One region of the Halomonas sp. ND22Bw genome, then DNA from elsewhere that is predicted to be linked to it. Evidence: riboswitches for the same ligand, from Rfam matches in the RefSeq annotation. Region 1 holds a riboswitch; each other region holds the start of a gene.

Region 1 (6,743 bases):
GTAGCGGATCACCACCACGTCGCCGGCCACCACGCTGCCGTCGTTGATGCGCGCCTGGGCCTCCTCCTCGGAGCCGAACACCCGGGCCGAACCCGAGAAACGCGTGCCCTCCTTGCCGGTGATCTTGGCCACCGCCCCTTCCGGCGCCAGGTTGCCGTGCAGCACGCGCAGATGGCTCTGGGCCTTCAGCGGCGCCTCGAGGGGCGCGATGATCGCCTGATCCTGGGGGTAAGGCGCCACATCGGCCAGATTCTCGGCCAGTGTGGCGCCGGTCACGGTCAGGCAGTCGCCATGCAAGAGCCCCGCCTCGAGCAGGGTCTTCATCAGCGGCTGGATGCCGCCGATCTCGACCAGCTCGCTCATCATGTACTGGCCGCTGGGGCGCAGGTCGGCGAGCACCGGCACCCGCTTGCCGATCGCCGTGAAGTCGTCGAGGGTGATCGACACGCCGATGGCGTCGGCCATGGCGATCAGGTGCAGCACCGCATTGGTGGAGCCGCCCAGGGCGATCACCACGGTGATGGCGTTCTCGAAGGCCTCGCGGGTCATGATGTCCGAGGGCGTGATGTCGCGCTCGAGCAGGGCCAGCACCGCCTCTCCCGCCGCCCGGCTGTCGTCGCGCTTGGTCTGGGACACGGCGTTCTGCGCCGAGCTGCCGGGCAGGCTCATGCCCAGTGCCTCGATGGCCGAGGCCATGGTGTTGGCGGTGTACATGCCGCCGCAGGCGCCGGGCCCGGGAATCGCCGTTTCCTCGATCCGCTTGACGTCGATGAGGTCGAGATCGCCGCGGCTGTGGGCGCCCATGGCCTCGAACACCGAGACGATGTCGGTGTGCCCCTCGCCGGGCAGGATGGTGCCGCCGTAGACGAAGACGCTGGGCCGGTCGAGCCGCGCCAGGCCGATCAGGCAGCCGGGCATGTTCTTGTCACAGCCGCCGATGGCCACCAGGCCATCGAAGCCCTCGCAGCCGGCCACCGTCTCGATGGAATCGGCGATCACCTCCCGCGACACCAGCGAATACTTCATGCCCTCGGTGCCGTTGGCGATGCCGTCGGAGATGGTGATGGTGTTGAAGATCACGCCCTTGCCGCCGGCCGCATCCGCCCCGGCGCTGGCCTGCTCGGCCAGCTCGCCGATATGGCTGTTGCAGGGCGTGACGCGGCTCCAGGTGGACGCAATGCCCACCTGGGGCTTGGTGAAGTCGGCGTCGTTGAAGCCCACCGCGCGCAGCATGGCGCGGCTGGCCGACTTGCCGACGCCGTCCACCACCGGGGCGGAATGGCGGCGGCGGGGATCCTGTGGCGTGTCACTCATGGCGCGGCTCCTCCGTCAGGTCGGGATGACCTTCAGAGGGTGGCCGTCATCCGCCGGCCTGGCAACCGTTCAGGCCGTGCGCCGCACCGCGGCCGGGCGCCACCAGGCCACCAGCAGCGCCACCGCGCTGGAGGCCACGAGCGCGCCGAGGAAGGGTGGCAGGGTCGGCACCCCACCGGGGAAGCTCGCCGCCAGCAGGCCGTCGAGGGCACTGCCCGAGGCGACCCAGCCCGGCAGCACCGCACCGGCCAGCCCGGCGAGGCCGCCGGCCAGCGCCGCCACGGCGCTCATCCGCGCCCACAGCCCCAGCAACACCGGCACCACGATGGCCGCGCACAGCAGATCGGCGATCAGGAACAGTCGCAGCACCGAAAGCCCCTGAAGGGCGATCGCCACCACCGGCACCATCAGCGCCACGGTGACCCACCGCGACGCCCTGAGCGACAGGCCGCGACGGCCGCTGCCGGCCACCACCAGCGAGGCGATGCCGTTCTGCAGGGTGTCGACGCTGGAGGCCACCAGCGTCACCGCCAGCACCAGCGCCGGCAGCGCCAGCCAGCCCGGCGCCTCGGCGAGCAGCGCGAAGAACGGGATCGGCGGCTCGCCCAGCGACACGCCGGCCATGGCGGCCAGCATGCCGAGGCCGCCGACCACCGCCACCACCAGCACGGTGATGCCGCCGCCCAGCCAGGCGCCGCGCCCCAGCGCCCGGTCGTCCCGGGCCGCCCACACCCGCTGCCAGTAGCCCTGGTGGAAGAGGTTGGCCGCGGTCACCGCGATCACCAGCGTCAACGCCACGGACAGCGCATCGCCGGCGGGAATCGACGGCAGCGCGGCCTCGGCCGGCAGCTCGGGCAGCCGGGCCAGCGCCACGCCGCCCACCACCAGCAGCAGGGCCAGCAGCAGCCAGGCCTGCCAGCGATCGGTGGCCAGGCTCGCGCGCAGCCCGCCCAGCGCGGTGTAGAGCAGGGTCGCCACCGCCACGCCGACCACCACCAGCGCCACCGGCACGTCCGACAGCAGCCCGGTGATGGCGCCGATGGCAGTCAGCTCGGCGGCCAGGAAGCAGCCCATGTACAGCACCGAGACCAGCGCCACCCAGCGGCGGATGCCGGCGCCGAAGCAGGCCTCGGCGTACTCGCCGATGCTGCGCCCCTGCGGCAGGCGACGGCGGATGGCCGGGCCGAAGGCGCCGAGCACGAGAAACGGCAGCGCCGAGCCGATGGCATAGCCGGCCAGGCCCAGCGGGCCGACGAAGGCGCCGATCTCGGGCGGCGCGAAGAGGATCCAGGCGCCCATGCCGGAGGCCAGGAAGGAGAGCCCCAGGGTCGGGGCCGACTGGGAGTTGCGGGCGGTGACGTAGTCGTCGAGCGGGCCGTCGGCCCGGCGGGCACGCAGGCCCAGAACGGTGAAACACAGAAGCGCCGCGCCAAGCACGGCTGACGTCAGATAAGGCATGTCGCACTTCCTCCGCCGGTGTGAACCGGATCAGGTTCCAGGGTCAGCGACGCACGCTCTCTCAGCCCCGCCGATGCCGGCGGGACTCCCCTGGCGACAGTGAATGGATTGTAGTGGCGATCCTCAAGACAGGGCCAACATGGCCGATATCCGGATTGCCACGCCAGCATGACACATCCTTCCCGCCATTCGAACAACCAGCCCGGACCCCGCCATGCCGTTTACCGAAGCCAAGGAACACGCCCCCGGTTGCCTGCACCGGATCTTCGCCGAGCCCTACGCCGCCTTCGACAACGGCGTCCCCGAGCGCCAGCTGCACCTGCGCATCGCCCTCCAGGCGCTGCTGGAGGCGCCGATGCGCGAAGGGCGACTGACGCTCAGGGTGATCCACGGCTGGGAGAACGGCGGCTGCGCCCCCGAAGACCTGCGACATGGCGACCATGCGCTGGGCATGACGGCCGACCTGCGTGCGATCGCCGAGCGCTACCAGCAGGCGCTGGACCGTCTCGCCCCACTGCCGGGCGAGGCCGACAGCCTGCTCGCCGAGCCGCTGGCCGGTGCCATCGCCAGCGCCGAGGCCGACGGCCTCGAGGTCGACTCAGAGACTCGAGACAACCCGGCCCGCTGGCCGGCGTTTCCCCGCGGTCTGTCGCTCTATACCTTCTTCAAGGTCTATCACCGCCTGACCTACGGCGAGGACGAGGCCTACCGCTCGATCCGCTGCAATACGCCCGAGGGCAGCCGCGAGATCCACGAATTCCATCTGGAGGAAGGCGAATTCGCCATCGTTCGCCCCGCCGACGACGAACCCGGCGAGTGCGTGCTGGTGCTGCACGTGGGCCAGCTGGAACCGCTGAGCGAGCTGCTGGAGATGGCCCATATCCGCCCCTAGGCGATACCGTAGCGGGGCCTCAGGAGAATGCAGAAGCTTCCATGGAAGGGTCAGGATCGCCGGAGGCGTCATTGATCTTTAGCGCTTCGGAGGTGACCAGCGGCCCCCTACTCACCGCTGCCGTTCAAGGCAACAGCAGCTTGGCGGTGAGGTTGAGGGTGTCCGAGGCGCTCACCCCCTCGTCGTAGAAGTTGTGCTCATAGCTGGCCGTGAACTGCACCGGATACTCCTGAATCCTCACCAGCTTGTTGAGCGCAACGCCCAGGGGCAGGCTCACCCAATCATGCTGCTCCCAGTCATAGGTGATCGACATGTCGGAGGCCCCCGCCGACCAGCCATTCCCGAGGCTGTAGTTCACGATCGGCTGCACGATCGAGATATTCACGTCGCGGTAGTCGTCGTCTCCCGCCACCGTGAACACGTTCTGATTGAACAGCCCCCATATCCCCGAGGGTTGGCTGGCCACGAAGCCCACGGCGGGACCGAGCCCCCATTTCTCGGCGCTCAGGCCGTCTTCCCCGGTCGGCAACAGCGCGACCGCACCAACGCCGAATCGCCCCCATGAGCGGTCGAAGGTCACCAGGTCGAAGAGGGTCATGTCGGACCAGCCGCTCGAGTCATTCGGCGAGTCGGTCACGTAAGGCGCGGTGAGTCGGAAGATGTTGCTGGAGTCGCCCAGCGAGAACGGAATGGCGGCGCGGAACTGCATGCGGTTTCCGTCCTCGTCGTCGAGGTTGTGGTACCGGTAGGTGTAGAAGTCCTGCAGCTGGAAGGCCATGACGGAGGCCGTCGGATCGTTGGCTTCCGAGCCCAGGCCATCTTGCTGAGCGCTGGCGATCCCCGGGGAAAACATGGCAAAGAAGGTGGCGATCATCAGTGCATTTCGTGCAAGCATCCGTGACTCCCTGGGCTACGGTTTTCCTTCCCCACGCCCGGATAGGCATGCCCACAGCAGGCAGGCGCGTTTCATGTCCGCAGACGTGGCACCCGTGATGCCCCACGGATGGCCCGCAGGCGCACCTGCAGAGCCAAAGCCGAAGGAAACTCGCGAGGGGGGAAATCTCCCCCGGCCCCAGCAACGCTTACTGCCGCGAGACCCTGATGCGCACGGGGTCACCCGCCTCGCCGGCGAAGGGATCAACGTGCTCCGTACTGGTGAACAGCAGCTCGCCGTCGTGAACGATCCGTGCCCGCAGTCCGTAAGTCATGCGCTCGTCGATGGCCTGAGGGTCATAGACAAGCCGGAACGGATAGGGAGGCTGGGCGCCCTCGACGGTGTAGGTGTAGTCGGTGAGCACGGTGGCGGGTGCATCCGCGCGCGACTGATCCTCGAGGGTCACGATGACCTCGGCTCCCGGTGGCAGCGCCATGCGCTCGCGATACCACACCTCGCCGCTGATGACCCGCATCAGGGAGTTGTCCGGCTGCTGCATCGACGACTCTCCCGTCCTCTGTGGCTGACTGCATGCCGCCAGCAACAGGACGAGAGTGCCAATCATCCAGGGGCCGATCACTGCCGCGATTCCGTTTTTCGATCTCATTGATGACTCCTTCATGTACCAGGGCGAGGAAAAGACCCGACACCGCTGGCCGCGTCAGCCCGAACAGGCTCGTGACGCCAAGGCGGCTTCATTCCAGTTCGATACCACCTCAAGGTAGCAAGGTTTCGGCGTCCCGGTAGGGCGAGCGGGGAAACCGGCATGACACGGATCATGGAATCCCTCGCCGGCGCAGAACCGGCGCCCGGTCAACACGCGCCCAACCACGACGGCCCCGCCTCTCCCGAGGCAGGGCCGTCGATGACCGCCGAGCGGGATGGGATCAGCTCAGCGAGATGGTGCTGTTGATGCCGCCGGAGACGTTTTCCGGCTCGAACCAGCGGGCGGTGACGGTCTTGGTCTGGGTCCAGAAGCCGATCGCCTGCTTACCGTTGGGCCCGAGGTCGCCGAGCTTGGAGGCCCGCGAGCCGGTGAAGCTGAAGTAGGCCACCGGCACCGGAATCGGCACGTTGATGCCCACCTGGCCGACGTCGATCTCGGTCTCGAAGCGGCGAGCCACCCAGCCGGAGTTGGTGAAGATCGAGGTGCCGTTGCCGTTGGGATTGGCGTTGATGAAGTCGATCGCCTCGTCGAGGGTCTCGGCGCTCACCACGCACAGCACCGGGCCGAAGATCTCCTCGCGGTAGATGGTCATCTCGGCGGTCACGTCGGCGAACAGGGTCGGGCCGACGAAGTTGCCCTCCGGATAGCCCTCCACCTGACAGCCGCGGCCGTCGATCAGCAGCCGGGCGCCCTCCTGCTCGCCGGCAGCGATCAGGTCCTCCACCCGCGCCTTGGCGGCCGGCGACACCAGCGGGCCGAGGTCGGCGTCACGCTGGGTGCCGGGGCCGACCTTCATGTGGCGGGCGCCCTCGACCAGCTCGTCCAGCCAGTCGCGGGCCTCGCCCACCAGCACCACCACCGAGTTGGCCATGCAGCGCTGGCCGGCGGCGCCGAAGGCCGAGCCCAGCAGGTTGTTGATGGCCTGGCTGCGGTTGGCGTCGGGCATCACCACGCAGTGGTTCTTGGCCCCCATCATCGCCTGGGCGCGCTTGCCGGCCTCGGCGGCACGGCGATAGAGCTGGGTGCCGACGTGGGTCGAGCCGATGAACGACATCGCCTTGATGTCCGGGTGGTCGCAGAGGCGGTTGGCCACGTCCGGGCCGCCGTGCACCACGTTGAGCACCCCGGCCGGCACGCCGGCCTCGTGGGCCAGCTCGACCAGCCGCATGGTCGAGCTCGGGTCCTGCTCGGAGGGCTTGAGCACGAAGGTGTTCCCGGTGGCGATGGCCAGCGGGAACATGAAGCACGGCAGCATGATCGGGAAGTTGAAGGCAGTGATCCCGGCGCCCACGCCCAGCGGCTGATTGAGGGTGTAGACGTCGACCTCGGTGGCGGCGTTCTCGGCCAGCTCGCCGAGCTGCAGCGAGGTGATCGAGCAGGCGTGCTCCACCACCTCGAGCCCGCGGCCCACCTCGCCGGCGGCATCCGGCAGGGTCTTGCCGTGCTCCTCGGTGATCAGCGCGGCCAGCTCCTCGGTG
Region 2 (6,743 bases), on a different contig from region 1:
CCGGGAGCTGACCGATGCGCTGGTCTGAACCGCACTATCTCACCCAGGGCTGGCCCGGCCAGCGGGTGCTGATCACCGGCGCCAGCGGCGGCATCGGCCAGGCGCTGGTCGACGAGCTTGCCGCGGCCGGCGCCCAGCTGCTGGTCACCGGGCGCGACGCCGAGGTCCTGGAGCGGCTGTGCCGACGGCATCCCGGCCAGATCACGGCCCAGCCCGCCGACCTCACCCGCGCCGAGGATCGCGCCCGGCTGGTGGCCGTCGCCGAGCGGCTGGAATGCACCATGCTGATCAACGCCGCCGGCGCCAACCGCGCCGAGCTGTTCCAGGACAGCGACGACGAGGCCATCGAGCGCCTGGTGGCGATCAACCTGACCGCGACCCTGCAGCTGACCCGCGCCATGCTGCCGCCGCTGTGCCGCGCCGAACAGGGCCTGGTGGTCAACCTGGGCTCGGCCTTCGGCCATATCGGCTACCCCGGCCAGGCCACCTACTGCGCCACCAAGTTCGCGCTCTACGGCTTCACCCAGGCGCTGCGCCGGGAGCTCGCGGATTCGCCGATCGCGGTGCACTACATCGCCCCGAGGGCCACCCGCACCGCCATGAACGCCCCGGCCATGGAGGAGATGAACCGGGCGCTGGGCAACGCCATGGACGATCCGGAGACGGTGGCCGTCCAGATCCGCCGCGCCATCGAACGCGGTCGCAAGGAGACCCGCCTGGGCCGCGCCGAACCGATCTTCGCGCGGCTCAACGCCCTGTGGCCGGGGCTGATCGATCGCGCCCTGCGCCGCCAGCTGCCCACCATCCGCCGCTTCATCGCCCCGCCACCCTGAGCCGCCAGGGTCGACAGGCGCGGCCTCCGAGGCGAGTATCGGCATGACCGGAGCACCGACAAGGAAGGCCCATGCGCATACTGCTGGTGGAAGACGATCCCAGCCTGGCGTCGGGCATTCGCCTGGCGCTGAAACCCGAGCACTACACCGTCGACATCCTCGGCGACGGCATCGAGGCCCTCAACGCCCTGCGCGACGAGGAGCCCTTCGATGCCGTCATCCTCGACCTGGGCCTGCCCCGGCTCGACGGCATCGACCTGCTCACGCGGCTGCGCCGCGGCGGCCATCGCGTGCCGGTGCTGGTGCTGACCGCCCGCGACGGCATCGAGCAGCGCATCCAGGGCCTGGATGCCGGGGCCGACGACTACCTGACCAAACCCTTCGAGGTCGACGAGCTCAAGGCACGGCTGCGCGCCCTGCTGCGCCGCAGCCAGGGCCTGGTCAGCAGCGAGCTGCGCCACCGCGGCGTGGTGCTCGACCCGGAGAACCGCCGCGTCACCTACCAGGGCCAGCCGGTCACGCTGTCGCGCCGCGAGTTCACCCTGCTGCAGGAATTCCTCAGCCACCCCGGCCACGCCTTCACCCGCGACACCCTGGCCCGCCTGCTCTACGGCTGGGACGAGGACGTGGAGAGCAACGCCATCGAGGTCCACGTTCACCACCTGCGCAGGAAGCTGGCCCCGGAGCTGATCCGCACCCTGCGCGGCATCGGCTACATCATGGACAAGGCCCCGGCGGACGAGGCCCCCGGGAACAGGATCCCATGAGCTCCATCCGCCGCCGCACCCTGGGCATCGCGCTGCTGGTGGTCGCGCTGTGCATGCTGGCGATCGGCGTGACCAGCTATCGCGACGCCGCCCGCGAAGTGGCGGCGCTATTCGACGCCCGCCTGGCCCAGCAGGCCCGGCTGATGGAAGGCCTGGTGCGCACGCCGCTGCCCGAGGCCCGGCGCGAGGCGCTGCTGGCGAGCCTCGACGACGCCCTGCGCCGCAACACGCCGGGCACCGACGGCGGCCACCGCTACGAAGGCGAGGTGGCCTTCCAGGTCTGGCGCGACGAGCTGCTGCTGCTGCGCTCCGCCGGCGCGCCGACCGCGCCGTTCACCGAGCGTCGTGCCGGCTACGGCGACGCGACCCTGGACGGACGCGAGTGGCGCGTCTTCGTCCTCGGCGACGACGACCTGCGGGTGCTGGTCGGCGAGCGCGGCGACGTGCGCGGCGAGCTGGTCCGGGGCATCGCCCTGCGCACCCTGGTACCGGACCTCGTGGGCCTGCCGGCACTGGCGGTGCTGCTGTGGTGGGCGATCGGCTGGGGGCTGCGGCCGCTGTCACGGCTGGCCGCCCAGATCGAAGCCCGCGACCCCCAGCGCCTGAACCCGCTGCCCGACGACCCACTGCCCCGCGAGCTGGCCACCATCGTCGGCGCCCTCAACGGCCTGCTGGCGCGGATCCGCACCCTGCGGGCCCGCGAGAAACGCTTCATCGCCGATGCCGCCCACGAGCTGCGCACCCCGCTGACGGTGCTCGACCTGCACGCCCAGAACGCCCTGGCCACCGAGGATCCGGCGGATCGGCGCGAGGCGCTGACCCTGTTGCGCGACGGCCTGGCCCGCGCCACCCGGCTGGTCGGCCAGCTGCTGACCCTGGCACGCCTGGACCCGGAGCAGGAAGGCGCCCCGGATCAGCGCATCGACCTGCTGCACGAGGTGCGCGAGTCGCTGGCCGAGCTGATGCCGCTGGCCACCGACCACGACCAGAGCCTGCACCTGGAGGCCGACGAGGGGGCCGACTGGGCGCTGACCACCGAGCCCGGCGCCGTCACCACCCTGATCAAGAACCTGGTCGGCAACGCCATCCGTCACTCCCCCGCCGGCAGCCGCATCGACGTGGCACTGACGGCGGAAGAGCGAGCGCTGGTGCTGCGGGTGGACGACAGCGGGCCCGGCATCCCCGAGGACGGCCGCCAGCAGGCGCTGGCGCGCTTCCACCGCGGCGGTGCGGGGGCCGGGGCCGGCCTCGGGCTGTCCATCGTCGACCGTCTGGTACAGCGCCACGGCGGCCGCCTGACGCTGGGCGACGCCCCCGGTGGCGGGCTGCGCGTGAGCGTGCGGCTGCCCCGCGCCTGACACGGCATCGTCATGTCGCTCCCTTAGCGTTGGTGTAAGCCGACTTTAAGCCAACGCCGTTACGGTGGTGGGCTGGATCGCCCAACGACAACCGGAAAGGAGACATCGACATGCACGCCATGCCCCCGACCTCTCTCGACGCCGCCCTGCGCCGCCCCCTGTGGCTGGCCCTGGGCGGCGTGCTGCTGCTCGTCGTCGAATGGCTGATCAGCCCCTGGGGCGTGGGCAGCCTGCCACTGGCGCTGGTCGCCCTGGCCGCCGGCGCCGCCTTGCTGCTTCGCCCCCTGAACGCGGCGCTGCGCCTCGAACCCGAGGAGGAAGGCAACGGCATGACCGCCGATCTCCAGACCGTCTCCCAGGCCAGCCTGCTGACCCTGGCCGTGCTCCAGCTGGCCGCCTGAGGCGACGCCCGCCGGCTTTACATGCTCCGGGCGAAGAGGGATAGTGAGGCCCGACGACAGGGGCGCCGGGGCGATGATCCGCCGCGGCTGAGAGGCACCCTCACCACCTGACCCGGATAATGCCGGCGGAGGGAGTCGTGCCGGCTCCCTGCGCGGCCGCGCCTCCCGTCGCCAGGAGGCCCGATGCATTCCCTCGATCCCGCGCCGCATCTGGCGCGCGTGCGCCGCACCACCCCGCTGGTTCACAACATCACCAACCACGTGGCGATGAACTTCATGGCCAACGCGCTGCTGGCGCTGGGCGCCTCGCCCGCCATGGTCCACGCCCGCGAGGAAGCCGCCGAGTTCGCCGGCCTGGCCACCGCCCTGACGCTGAACATCGGCACCCTCTCGCCCCACTGGCTCGACGCCATGGACGCCGCCGCCCGCGCCGCCAATGACGCCGGCACGCCCTGGGTGCTCGACCCGGTGGCGGTGGGCGCCACCCGCTTTCGTCGCCAGGCCGGCGCCCGGCTGCTGGCGCTGGGGCCGACCGCGATCCGCGGCAACGCCTCGGAGATCTTGGCGCTGGCCCGACAGGGCGGCGGCGGGCGCGGCGTGGACAGCACCGACAGCGCCGACAGCGCCGAGCGCGCCGCCGTGGCGCTGGCCCGCGAGCATGCCACCGTGGTGGCGGTCACCGGCGAGGTCGACCTGGTCACCGACGGCCGACGCCTGGCGCGGGTCTCCGGCGGCCATGCGCTGATGCCTCGCGTCACCACCATGGGCTGCGCCCTGACCGGCGTGGTCGGCGCCTTCCTGGCCGGCGCCGAGGACCCGTTCGCGGCCACCGTGGCGGCGCTGACCGCCTACGCCGCGGCCGGGGAGCTCGCCGCCGAGACCGCCGCCGGCCCCGGCAGCTTCGCCGTGGCCTTCCTCGACGCCCTCTACGGCCTCGCCCCCGACACCCTCGCCACGCCGCTGGCCGACCGTATCCACCTGGAGCTCACCGATGCGCCTTGATCTGTCCCTCTACCTGGTCACCGACCCCGAGCTGTGCGCCGACCACGGCGTGGAGCAGACCGTGCGGGACGCGGTACGCGGCGGCGTCAGCCTCGTCCAGCTGCGCGACAAGCACGCCGCCGACGCCGAGCTGATCCCGCTGGCCCGGCGCCTGAAGGCCGCCCTGGCCGGCAGCGGCGTGCCGTTGATCATCAACGACCGCCTCGAGGTCGCGCTGGCCAGTCGGGCCGACGGCCTGCACATCGGCCAGGACGACGGCGAGGTCGCCGATGCCCGTGCCGCGCTGGGCCCGGACGCCATCCTCGGCCTCTCGGTGCAGACCCACGAACAGCTGGCACGGCTGGACGCCGGGCGCCTCGACTACCTGGGCCTCGGCCCGGTGTTCGCCACGGCCACCAAGCAGGACCATGCCGCGCCGCTGGGCTTCGGAGGCCTCGCCGCGCTGGCCGCCGCCAGCCCGCTGCCCACGGTGGCGATCGGCGGGCTCAAGGTCGAGCACGTCGAGGCGGTACGCCATGCCGGCGCCGATGGCCTGGCGGTGGTCTCGGCGATCTGTGGCACCCCGGACCCGGAGGCCGCCGCCCGCGCCTTCCCGCCCTTCCACCGCTGACGCCTGGACGGCCATCCCCGAACGCAGGCGGCCCCGCGCGAAAGAGCGCGGGGCCGCCGGGTCGCCGATGCGACCTGCGTCACAGGGAAGGCCGCCGGTTCAGCGCGACGCGCCGCTCCTGATAGGCGATGGCCAGGCCGCTGGCGATGATCAGGCTGCCGCCGGCGAACACCCAGGGATCCGGCATCTCGCCCCAGAAGCCCCAGCCCAGCAGGGTCGCCCACAGCAGCGCCGTGTAGTCGAAGGGCGCGGCGATGGCCGCCGGGGCGTAGCGAAAGGCCTGGGTGATCCCCACCATGGCGCCGACGCCGAGCACCCCGGCGGCCAGGAAGCCCAGCCAGTGCAGCGGCGCCGGCGTCTGCCACACCCAGGGCAGGGTCAGGGAGGCCGCCAGGCAGGGCACCAGGGTGGTATAGAAGACCATGGCCCACAGCTGCTCGCCCTCGCCGTAGCGGCGCGCCGTGATCATGGTCAGGGCATAGAACAGCGCCGCGGCGACCACCACCAGCATGGCGGGCTGGAAACCGGCCGCCCCGGGCCGCACCACCACCAGCACCCCGACGAAGCCGAGCAGCGTGGCCAGCCAGGTCGGACGGTCGACCCGCTCGCCGAGCAAGGGCACCGACAGCAGCGTCACGAACAGCGGCGCGGCGAAGGCGATCGCCGTGGCGGTGGCCAGCGGCAGCAGCACCAGCCCCCACATGAAGGTGATCATGGTGGCGGTGAAGATCAGGCCGCGCAGCAGGTGCACGCCCGGACGCCGCGTGCCGAGGGTGCGCAGGCCGCCGCTGAAGCGCGCGATCAGCACGATCAGCGGCAGCGACACCAGGGTGCGGAAGAAGATGATCTGCAGCGGCGAATGCACCGCGCCCAGCCACTTGGTGAGGGCATCGCCCAGGGCCAGGCACAGCACGCCGCCGCACATGAACAGGATGCCTTTCAGAGAGGGAGCCATGCAGCGCCTCCGTGCGCGCGTCGAGGGAGGGGAAACGACACCGCCCCGACGGCCTGACCGTCGGGGCGGTGAGAGGGGCCGGAACCGAGGGTCAGAGCGAGGCCTGGACCACCATGCAGTCCATGCCCTGGGACTGGAGACGCTGGCAGGCGCTGCGGGCCTGGCGCTCGCCCAGATCGACCAGCCGCGCCCGGTAGACGCCGGCTTGCGCCACCCAGGGCACGTCGACCCGGGCGTCATCCAGCTCCGCGGCCAGGCGGGCCGCGGCGCGGTCGGCCAGGCGACGAGCGTGATCGGCGTCGCTGAAGGCGCCGACCTGCACGCCCCAGCCGCCGGTCCGCTCGTCGCGGTCGATCAGCGCGGTCAGCGGATCCGCCTCCGCCGCACCGCCGACGGCCGCGTCGGCGCTCGGCGCCGAGGCCACGATCGCCTCGTCCGGCGAGGGGGCGGCGACCTCCTGCACCACCGGCCCCGGCGCGGCGGCGCGGCTCGGCTCGCTGGCCGCCGGCGTCGAGGCCGGCTCGGGCGCCCGGGCGGATACCGTCGCGGCCGGTGCCGGCGCCGCGCTGTCGAGGCTCGCCAGCATCTGTCCGGCCGGCGGCAGCGTGCGGCCCGGCAGCGGCATCAGCCGCTCGTCGGCGATCTCGGTGCGGGCCAGCCAGCCGTGACCGTCGGCCAGGGCGGCACGGGCGAAGCCGCGATTCAGCAGGTCGGCCATGTGTTCGTCGCGGGAGGCGGCGGTGAAACCGCCCATCACCACCGAGAGCATGCGCCGGCCGTCGTGTACCGCCGAGGTGGCGACGTTGAAGCCGGAGGC
Region 3 (6,743 bases), on a different contig from region 1:
GCCGCCGGTGGCGCGCTGATCATCGGCGCCGCCGAGGAGGCGGCCATGGTGGTGCTGCTGTTCGCGATCGGCGAGATCCTCGAGAGCGTGGCCACCGACCGGGCCCGCTCGGGCATCCGTGCGCTGTCCGACCTGGTGCCCAGGGAAGCGAGGCGCGAGGCCGCCGACGGCGAGATCCACACCGTGGAGGCGTCTCGGCTGGCGGTCGGACAGGTGGTGGTGGTGCGGCCGGGTGACCGGATCCCCGCCGATGCCACCATTCTCGAAGGCCGCTCGTCGATCGACGAGTCGCCGGTGACCGGCGAGTCGGTGCCGCGGGCTCGAGGCGAGGGTGACGAGGTCTTCGCCGGCTCGATCAATCACGATGCGGTGCTGCGGCTGCGGGTGTCCCGGCCGCAGCAGGACAACACCATCGCGCGCATCATCCGGCTGGTGGAAGAGGCTCAGGAGGCGCGGGCGCCCACCGAGCGCTTCATCGACCGCTTCAGCCGTGTCTATATGCCGGCGGTGGTCGGCCTGGCGGTGCTGGTGGCCGTGGTGCCGCCGCTGGCGTTGGGCGGCGACTGGGGCGAGTGGACCTATCGCGCCCTGGCGCTGCTGCTGATCGGATGCCCCTGCGCGCTGGTGATCTCGGTGCCGGCGTCGATCGCCTCGTCGCTGTCCAGCGGCGCCCGGCACGGGCTGTTGCTCAAGGGCGGCGCGGTGATGGAAGCCGCGGCCCGCACCGAGGCGGTGGCCTTCGACAAGACCGGCACCCTGACCGAGGGACGGCCGCGAGTGACCGACGTGGTGCCGGCAGGCGTCGACGTCGCCGCGCAAGACGTGCTCGCCCTGGCGGCGAGCCTCGAGCGAGACGCCAGCCATCCGCTGGCGCGGGCGGTGCTCGAGCACGCGGCCTCGCTCGGCGTCGGGCCCTCGATCGTCACCGAGGCGCGGGCGGTGCCCGGCCAGGGCGTCGAGGCGCTGATCGAGGGCCGTCGGGCCTTCGTCGGCGCGCCGCGCCACGCGGCCGAACGCGGCACGCTGGCCGAGGGCATGGCTGAGCGACTCGAGGCCCTCGAGGCCGAGGGCAAGACGGTGATCGTGGCGGTCGAGGACGGCGTGGCGCTGGGGGCCATCGCTCTGCGCGACGAGCCGCGGCCCGATGCCGAGGCCGGCGTGCAGGCGCTGTCGGCGCTGGGCGTGCGCTCGGTGATGCTGACCGGCGACAACGATCGCACCGCCGCGGCCATCGCCGGGCGCCTCGGGATCGAGCGTCGCGCCGGGCTTATGCCGGAGGGCAAGGTCGAGGCGATCCGTGAGCTCGCCGGCCATGAGCGGACGATGATGATCGGTGACGGCATCAACGACGCTCCGGCGCTGGCCAGCGCCCAGGTGGGCGTGGCCATGGGCTCGGGCACCGACGTGGCGCTGGAGACCGCCGACGGCGCGCTGCTGCGCAACCGGGTGGGCGACGCGGCGGCACTGATCCGGCTGGCGCGGGCGACCATGGCCAACATCCGCCAGAACATCGCCATCGCCCTGGGGCTGAAGGGGCTGTTCCTGGTCACCACCGTGCTCGGCATCACCGGGCTGTGGCTGGCGATCCTGGCCGACACCGGCGCCACCGTGCTGGTCACGCTCAACGCCCTGCGGCTGCTGCGCTTCGCGCCGGGCGATCGTGACTCGACGCAAGACGACGTGGCGGTTGCCGCCTCGCCCGCGGCAAGCTGAACCAGACTGGCGGCCTACAAGAACGCCGCGCCGGCTGATTGCCGGCGCGGCGTTCTGCATCCAGGCGCGAGGTCAGACCTCCTTGTACAGCTCGGCGCCCTCTTGGCGGAACTTCTCGGCCTGCTCCTCCATGCCCTTCATCACAGCGTCCTGGTCGCCGTCGAGGCCCTTGTCCTTGGCGTAGTCGCGGACCTCCTGGCTGATCTTCATCGAGCAGAACTTGGGCCCGCACATGGAGCAGAAGTGCGCCACCTTGGCCGAGTCCTTGGGCAGGGTCTCGTCGTGGTATTCCCGGGCGGTGTCCGGGTCGAGGCCCAGGTTGAACTGGTCCTCCCAGCGGAACTCGAAGCGCGCCTTCGACAGGGCATTGTCACGGCGCTGGGCGGCCGGGTGACCCTTCGCGAGATCAGCAGCATGCGCGGCGATCTTGTAGGTGATGATGCCGGTCTTGACGTCGTCCTTGTTGGGCAGGCCCAGGTGCTCCTTGGGCGTCACGTAGCAGAGCATGGCGCAGCCGTACCAGCCGATCATCGCCGCCCCGATGCCGGAGGTGATGTGGTCGTAGCCCGGCGCGATATCGGTGGTCAGCGGCCCGAGGGTGTAGAAGGGCGCCTCGTCGCACTCGCGGAGCTGCTTGTCCATGTTCTCCTTGATCAGGTGCATGGGCACGTGGCCGGGGCCCTCGATCATCACCTGGACGTCGTGCTCCCAGGCGATGCGGGTCAGCTCGCCGAGTGTCTCGAGCTCGGCGAACTGGGCCTCGTCGTTGGCGTCGGCCACCGAACCCGGGCGCAGGCCGTCGCCCAGCGAGAAGGCGACGTCGTAGCGCTTGCAGATCTCGCAGATCTCCTCGAAGTGCTCGTAGAGAAAGCTTTCGCGGTGGTGGTAGAGGCACCACTTGGCCATGATCGAGCCGCCGCGGGAGACGATGCCGGTGGTGCGTCTGGCGGTGAGCGGCACGTAGCGCAGCAGCACGCCGGCGTGGATGGTGAAGTAGTCGACGCCTTGCTCGGCCTGCTCGATCAGGGTGTCGCGGAACACCTCCCAGGTCAGGTCCTCGGCCACGCCGTTGACCTTCTCCAGCGCCTGGTAGATCGGCACGGTGCCGATCGGCACCGGGGCGTTGCGGATGATCCACTCGCGGGTCTCGTGGATGTTCTCCCCGGTGGACAGGTCCATGATGGTGTCGGCGCCCCAGCGGATGCCCCAGGTCATCTTGTCGACCTCGTCCTCGATGGACGAGGTGACCGCCGAGTTGCCGAGGTTGCCGTTGATCTTCACCAGGAAGTTGCGGCCGATGATCATCGGCTCGGATTCCGGGTGGTTGATGTTGTTGGGGATGATGGCGCGACCCGCGGCCACCTCGTCGCGCACGAACTCAGGCGTGATCTCCTCGGGCAGGCGGGCGCCGAAGGCCTCGCCCGGATGCTGGTGGCCGAGGAGGCGCTCGACCTCCTCGCTGCCCATCGTCTGACGCTTCTGGTTTTCCCGAATGGCGATGAATTCCATCTCGGGGGTGATGATGCCCTGGCGCGCATAGTGCAGCTGGGTGACGTTCTTCCCTGCCTTGGCCCGGCGGGGCGTGCGGGTCAGCTCGAAGCGCAGCGGGGCGAGCATCGGGTCGTTGGCGCGGCGCCGGCCGTACTCCGAGGTCGGGCCGTCGAGGAACTCGGTGTCGTCGCGGGCCTCGATCCAGGCGCGGCGCAGCTCGGGCAGGCCGCGGCGCAGGTCGATGTTGGCCTCGGGGTCGGTGTAGGGGCCGGAAGTGTCGTAGACCAGCAGTGGCGGGTTTTCTTCATCTGCGCCGGAGGTCTTGGTCGGCGACAGGCCGATCTCGCGGAAGGGCACGCGGATATCGGGTCGTGAGCCCTCGACGAAGACCTTGCGCGAGCCCGGCAGCGGGGCCACGGCGGCGTCGTCGACGCGGGCGCTCTCGTTGAGGAAATGGGCGGTCTTGCTCATGGTCGTGCTCCCTTGGCTTGAATGGTTCGTCAGGGAGGACCGTCGGGGAGGACAGGGGCGGCCGGCGCCGAGGCGCCGCCGCGTGTCGCTTGATCCCTACGCTGGTCCTAGCCAGTTCAGGTTCAACGGGATCCATGCTTGGGCGCCTCGCGCCGCATGATCTCAGCCGTCTTCAACGGCACCCCGTCAAGCGTGGTGTGCCCGCTGTGGTGGCGGGCCTTATTGCATCATGTTGTCTGTTTGGTCCGGGCTCGCCGCAGAGCCGGGGAAGGCCGAAGAGGAGGTCCTACGCCAGGGATGGCGTCGGTAGCGTACAGGGAAGTATTCACAGCGCCTCCTCGGAGGCCTTCCCCGGCGATTCCTGTCTCAACGGCCAGCTTGCCGCTAAATCAGTCCGCGCGATCCAGGCCCATCTGCCAGAAGTCGATCTCCAGCCGGGTGGCGTCGCGGAACAGTCGCGCCAGCTGGTCGAAGCGCGCCGGCGTCACCTCACTGAGCCGCGCGTCCAGCCAGGCGATCTCGGCGTGCATCGCCTGCTGGAACTCGTCGCCCTGATACATGGCGATCCAGGCGTCATAGGGGTTGGCGTCGCCGCGCACGGTGAACGGCTGGGCCTGAAGCCAGTTGGCGATCTCGCCGTAGCCCACCAGGCAGGGGGCCAGCGCCACGCGCAGGTCGAGCAGGTCGCCGCGGCTGCCGGCGTCGAGCACGAAGCGGGTGTAGGCCAGGGTGGCGCGGGCCTCGGGCAGCGCCGCCAGGTCGTCCTCGCCGATGCCCCAGTCGCGGCAGAAGCCGCGGTGCAGGTCCAGCTCGACGTCGAGGATGGTCTTCAGGCCGTCGAAGGCCTGGCGTAGCTCGTCCAGGTCGCGGCTCTTGTAGGCGGCCAGGGCGTAGGCGCGGGCGAAGTGGATCAGGAACAGGTAGTCCTGCTGCAGGTAGTGGCGGAAGGAGTCCGCCTCGAGCGTGCCGGCGCCCAGGGCGCGGACGAAGTCGTGCTCGGTGTAGGCGCGCCAGTCGGCCTGGCAGGCGGCGGTGAGATCACTGAAGCGACGGCCCATCTTGCCTCCGATTCCGATGAGAGCGGATGCCGGGGGGGCGCACGGGCGTAGCGGAAGCGGGAAGGGAGAGCCGGGGCACAAGGAGGGCGCGCCGGCCCGCCGCCTGATTCCCTACGCCGGTTCACGTGCGGCGCGTGCCACACCCACCCGGATCAGGTTCCACGGGACCAGCGCTGGGTTCTGTCTCGAACGTCGTCGAGCGTGAACCTGCGCCATCTCAGCCGGTTCCACCGGCACCCCGTCAAGCGAATGGGCCGAGTCTAGCAGCTTGGCGGGCGACGAACACCCCTCTCATCCCCCTTGTCATCACTCCTGTCGTCATCCCGGACGCCGCGACGATCACTTGCCCTGGACGGCGCTCGCCTCGGCGCTCGACGTCCGCGCCCAGTCGCCGCCGAAGGACTGGATCGGCATCTCGCAGGGCCGCTCGGCCGGCGGTGCGGCGGGATCGCCGGCCGCCTCGAGATCCAGCGGCGCCGGCTCGGCCTCGAGCACCGCCGGCGGGGCGGTCTCGCCGGGCACCAGCAGCAGGCCGCGCCGGCGCAGGCCATGCCCGATCGTCAGGCTGCTGCTCCAGCGCACCAGCGGCGCGGCTAGCATCAGCCCTAGCCATACCGGCGTCAGCCACCAGAAGAAGGTCGGCGTGGCCCACCAGGTCACGCCCGCCCAGCAGAGGCCGACCAGGCTGCCCGGCCAGGTGTGACGCAGCGCCTCGCGCCAGGGCAGGGCGCGCCCCTCGCGCGACTGCGGGTTCCAGGCCACGGTGAGGCCGCTGAAGACCTCGATCACGAAGCGGCTGTGGAAGACCATCATCAGCGGCGCGATCAGCATCGCGAACAGCGCCTCCAGCAGGGCGCTGGCGACCAGCCTGCCGCGCCCGCCGTAGCGGGACGGCGCTCGGCACAGGGCCAGCACTACGCCCAGCAGCTTGGGCGTCAGCAGCATCGCCAGGGTGCCGCCGAGCAGCGGCATGATCAGGTTGGGTGGGGCGATCGGCCAGTCCGGGAACAGCTGGGCGTCGGAGGTGAAGAAGTTGGGCGCGATCAGGGCGCGCAGCAGGGCATCGGCGGTGCTGACCGCGAGGATCGCCAGCCAGATCAGCGACGACAGGTAGGCCAGAGCGCCGCACAGGAAGTGCACCCGGCTGACCATGTGCAGGCCGCCGGCGCCCAGCAGGCGCAGGTGCTGCAGGTTGCCCTGGACCCAGCGGCGGTCGCGCTTGGCGTAGTCGAGGATATGGCTCGGCATCTCCTCGAAGCTGCCGCCGAGGTCGGTGCGCATGCGCACCTCCCAGCCGGCGCGCCGCAGCAGCGCGGCCTCGACGAAGTCGTGGCTGAGGATGTCGCCGCCCAGCGGTGGGCGTCCGGGCAGCTCGGGCAGGCCGGCATGCCGGATGAAGGGCGCCACGCGCAGGATGGCGTTGTGGCCGAAGTAGTTGGCGGCGTCGGACTGCCAGAAGCTCAGCCCGGCGGCCAGCATCGGCGAGTAGACCGCCGCCGCGAACTGGTTGGCGCGCCCGAAGAGGCTGTCCTGGCGCACGGGAATCGGCACCGTCTGCAGCAGCCCGAGGCGCGGATTGGCCTCCATCTGGGCGATCAGCTCATGCACGGTATCGCCGCTCATCACGCTGTCGGCGTCGAGCACCAGCATGAAGTCGTAGCGCTGCCCCCAGCGTTGGCAGAAGTCGCCGAGGTTGCCGGCCTTGCGGCCGGCGTTGCTGTCGCGATGGCGGTAGTGCAGCCGGCAATGGCCGGACAGCCGCCGCTGCAGCGCCGCCATGACGGCCTTCTCCTCGGCCACCACGGCCTCGTCGGTGCTGTCGCTGAGCACGAAGGCCTCGATGTGCCGGCGCTCGGTGATCGGCGGCAGGTCCCGGCAGGTCGCCTCCAGACCCGCGGCGACCCGCTCGACGTCCTCGTTGTGGATCGGCATCACCAGGGCGGTGCGCGAGCGGGCGTCGTCGGGCGGCCGGGGCGAGCCGGCCAGGGCCAGGCTCAGCGGGTCGCGGCC

Evidence for each region. A riboswitch is a leader RNA that binds a small molecule or an ion and turns the genes downstream of it on or off. The one in region 1 is predicted to bind thiamine pyrophosphate.
Region 2: linked by a shared signal. The riboswitch ahead of thiM (hydroxyethylthiazole kinase) and the one ahead of CVH10_RS07990 (sodium:solute symporter) in region 1 are both predicted to bind thiamine pyrophosphate.
Region 3: linked by a shared signal. The riboswitch ahead of thiC (phosphomethylpyrimidine synthase ThiC) and the one ahead of CVH10_RS07990 (sodium:solute symporter) in region 1 are both predicted to bind thiamine pyrophosphate.

What each region holds. Positions count from the first base shown of each region.
Region 1 covers NZ_PXWD01000004.1:201,292-208,034, reverse strand. The annotation lists gene ilvD (dihydroxy-acid dehydratase) at 1-1,314, opposite strand, end outside; gene CVH10_RS07990 (sodium:solute symporter) at 1,384-2,772, opposite strand; TPP riboswitch at 2,762-2,874, opposite strand; gene CVH10_RS07985 (hypothetical protein) at 2,987-3,664, shown strand; gene CVH10_RS07980 (hypothetical protein) at 3,789-4,538, opposite strand; gene CVH10_RS07975 (YbaY family lipoprotein) at 4,747-5,097, opposite strand; gene CVH10_RS25605 (hypothetical protein) at 5,153-5,323, shown strand; gene CVH10_RS07970 (CoA-acylating methylmalonate-semialdehyde dehydrogenase) at 5,486-6,743, opposite strand, start outside.
Region 2 covers NZ_PXWD01000003.1:23,846-30,588, forward strand. The annotation lists gene CVH10_RS27225 (AMP-binding protein) at 1-28, shown strand, start outside; gene CVH10_RS05225 (SDR family oxidoreductase) at 15-833, shown strand; gene CVH10_RS05230 (response regulator transcription factor) at 905-1,600, shown strand; gene CVH10_RS05235 (ATP-binding protein) at 1,597-2,958, shown strand; gene CVH10_RS05240 (hypothetical protein) at 3,069-3,359, shown strand; TPP riboswitch at 3,408-3,510, shown strand; gene thiM (hydroxyethylthiazole kinase) at 3,543-4,361, shown strand; gene thiE (thiamine phosphate synthase) at 4,351-4,971, shown strand; gene CVH10_RS05255 (DMT family transporter) at 5,051-5,926, opposite strand; gene CVH10_RS05260 (serine hydrolase) at 6,018-6,743, opposite strand, start outside.
Region 3 covers NZ_PXWD01000005.1:173,543-180,285, reverse strand. The annotation lists gene CVH10_RS09005 (heavy metal translocating P-type ATPase) at 1-1,713, shown strand, start outside; gene thiC (phosphomethylpyrimidine synthase ThiC) at 1,786-3,675, opposite strand; TPP riboswitch at 3,752-3,871, opposite strand; gene tenA (thiaminase II) at 4,065-4,733, opposite strand; TPP riboswitch at 4,824-4,984, opposite strand; gene mdoH (glucans biosynthesis glucosyltransferase MdoH) at 5,073-6,743, opposite strand, start outside.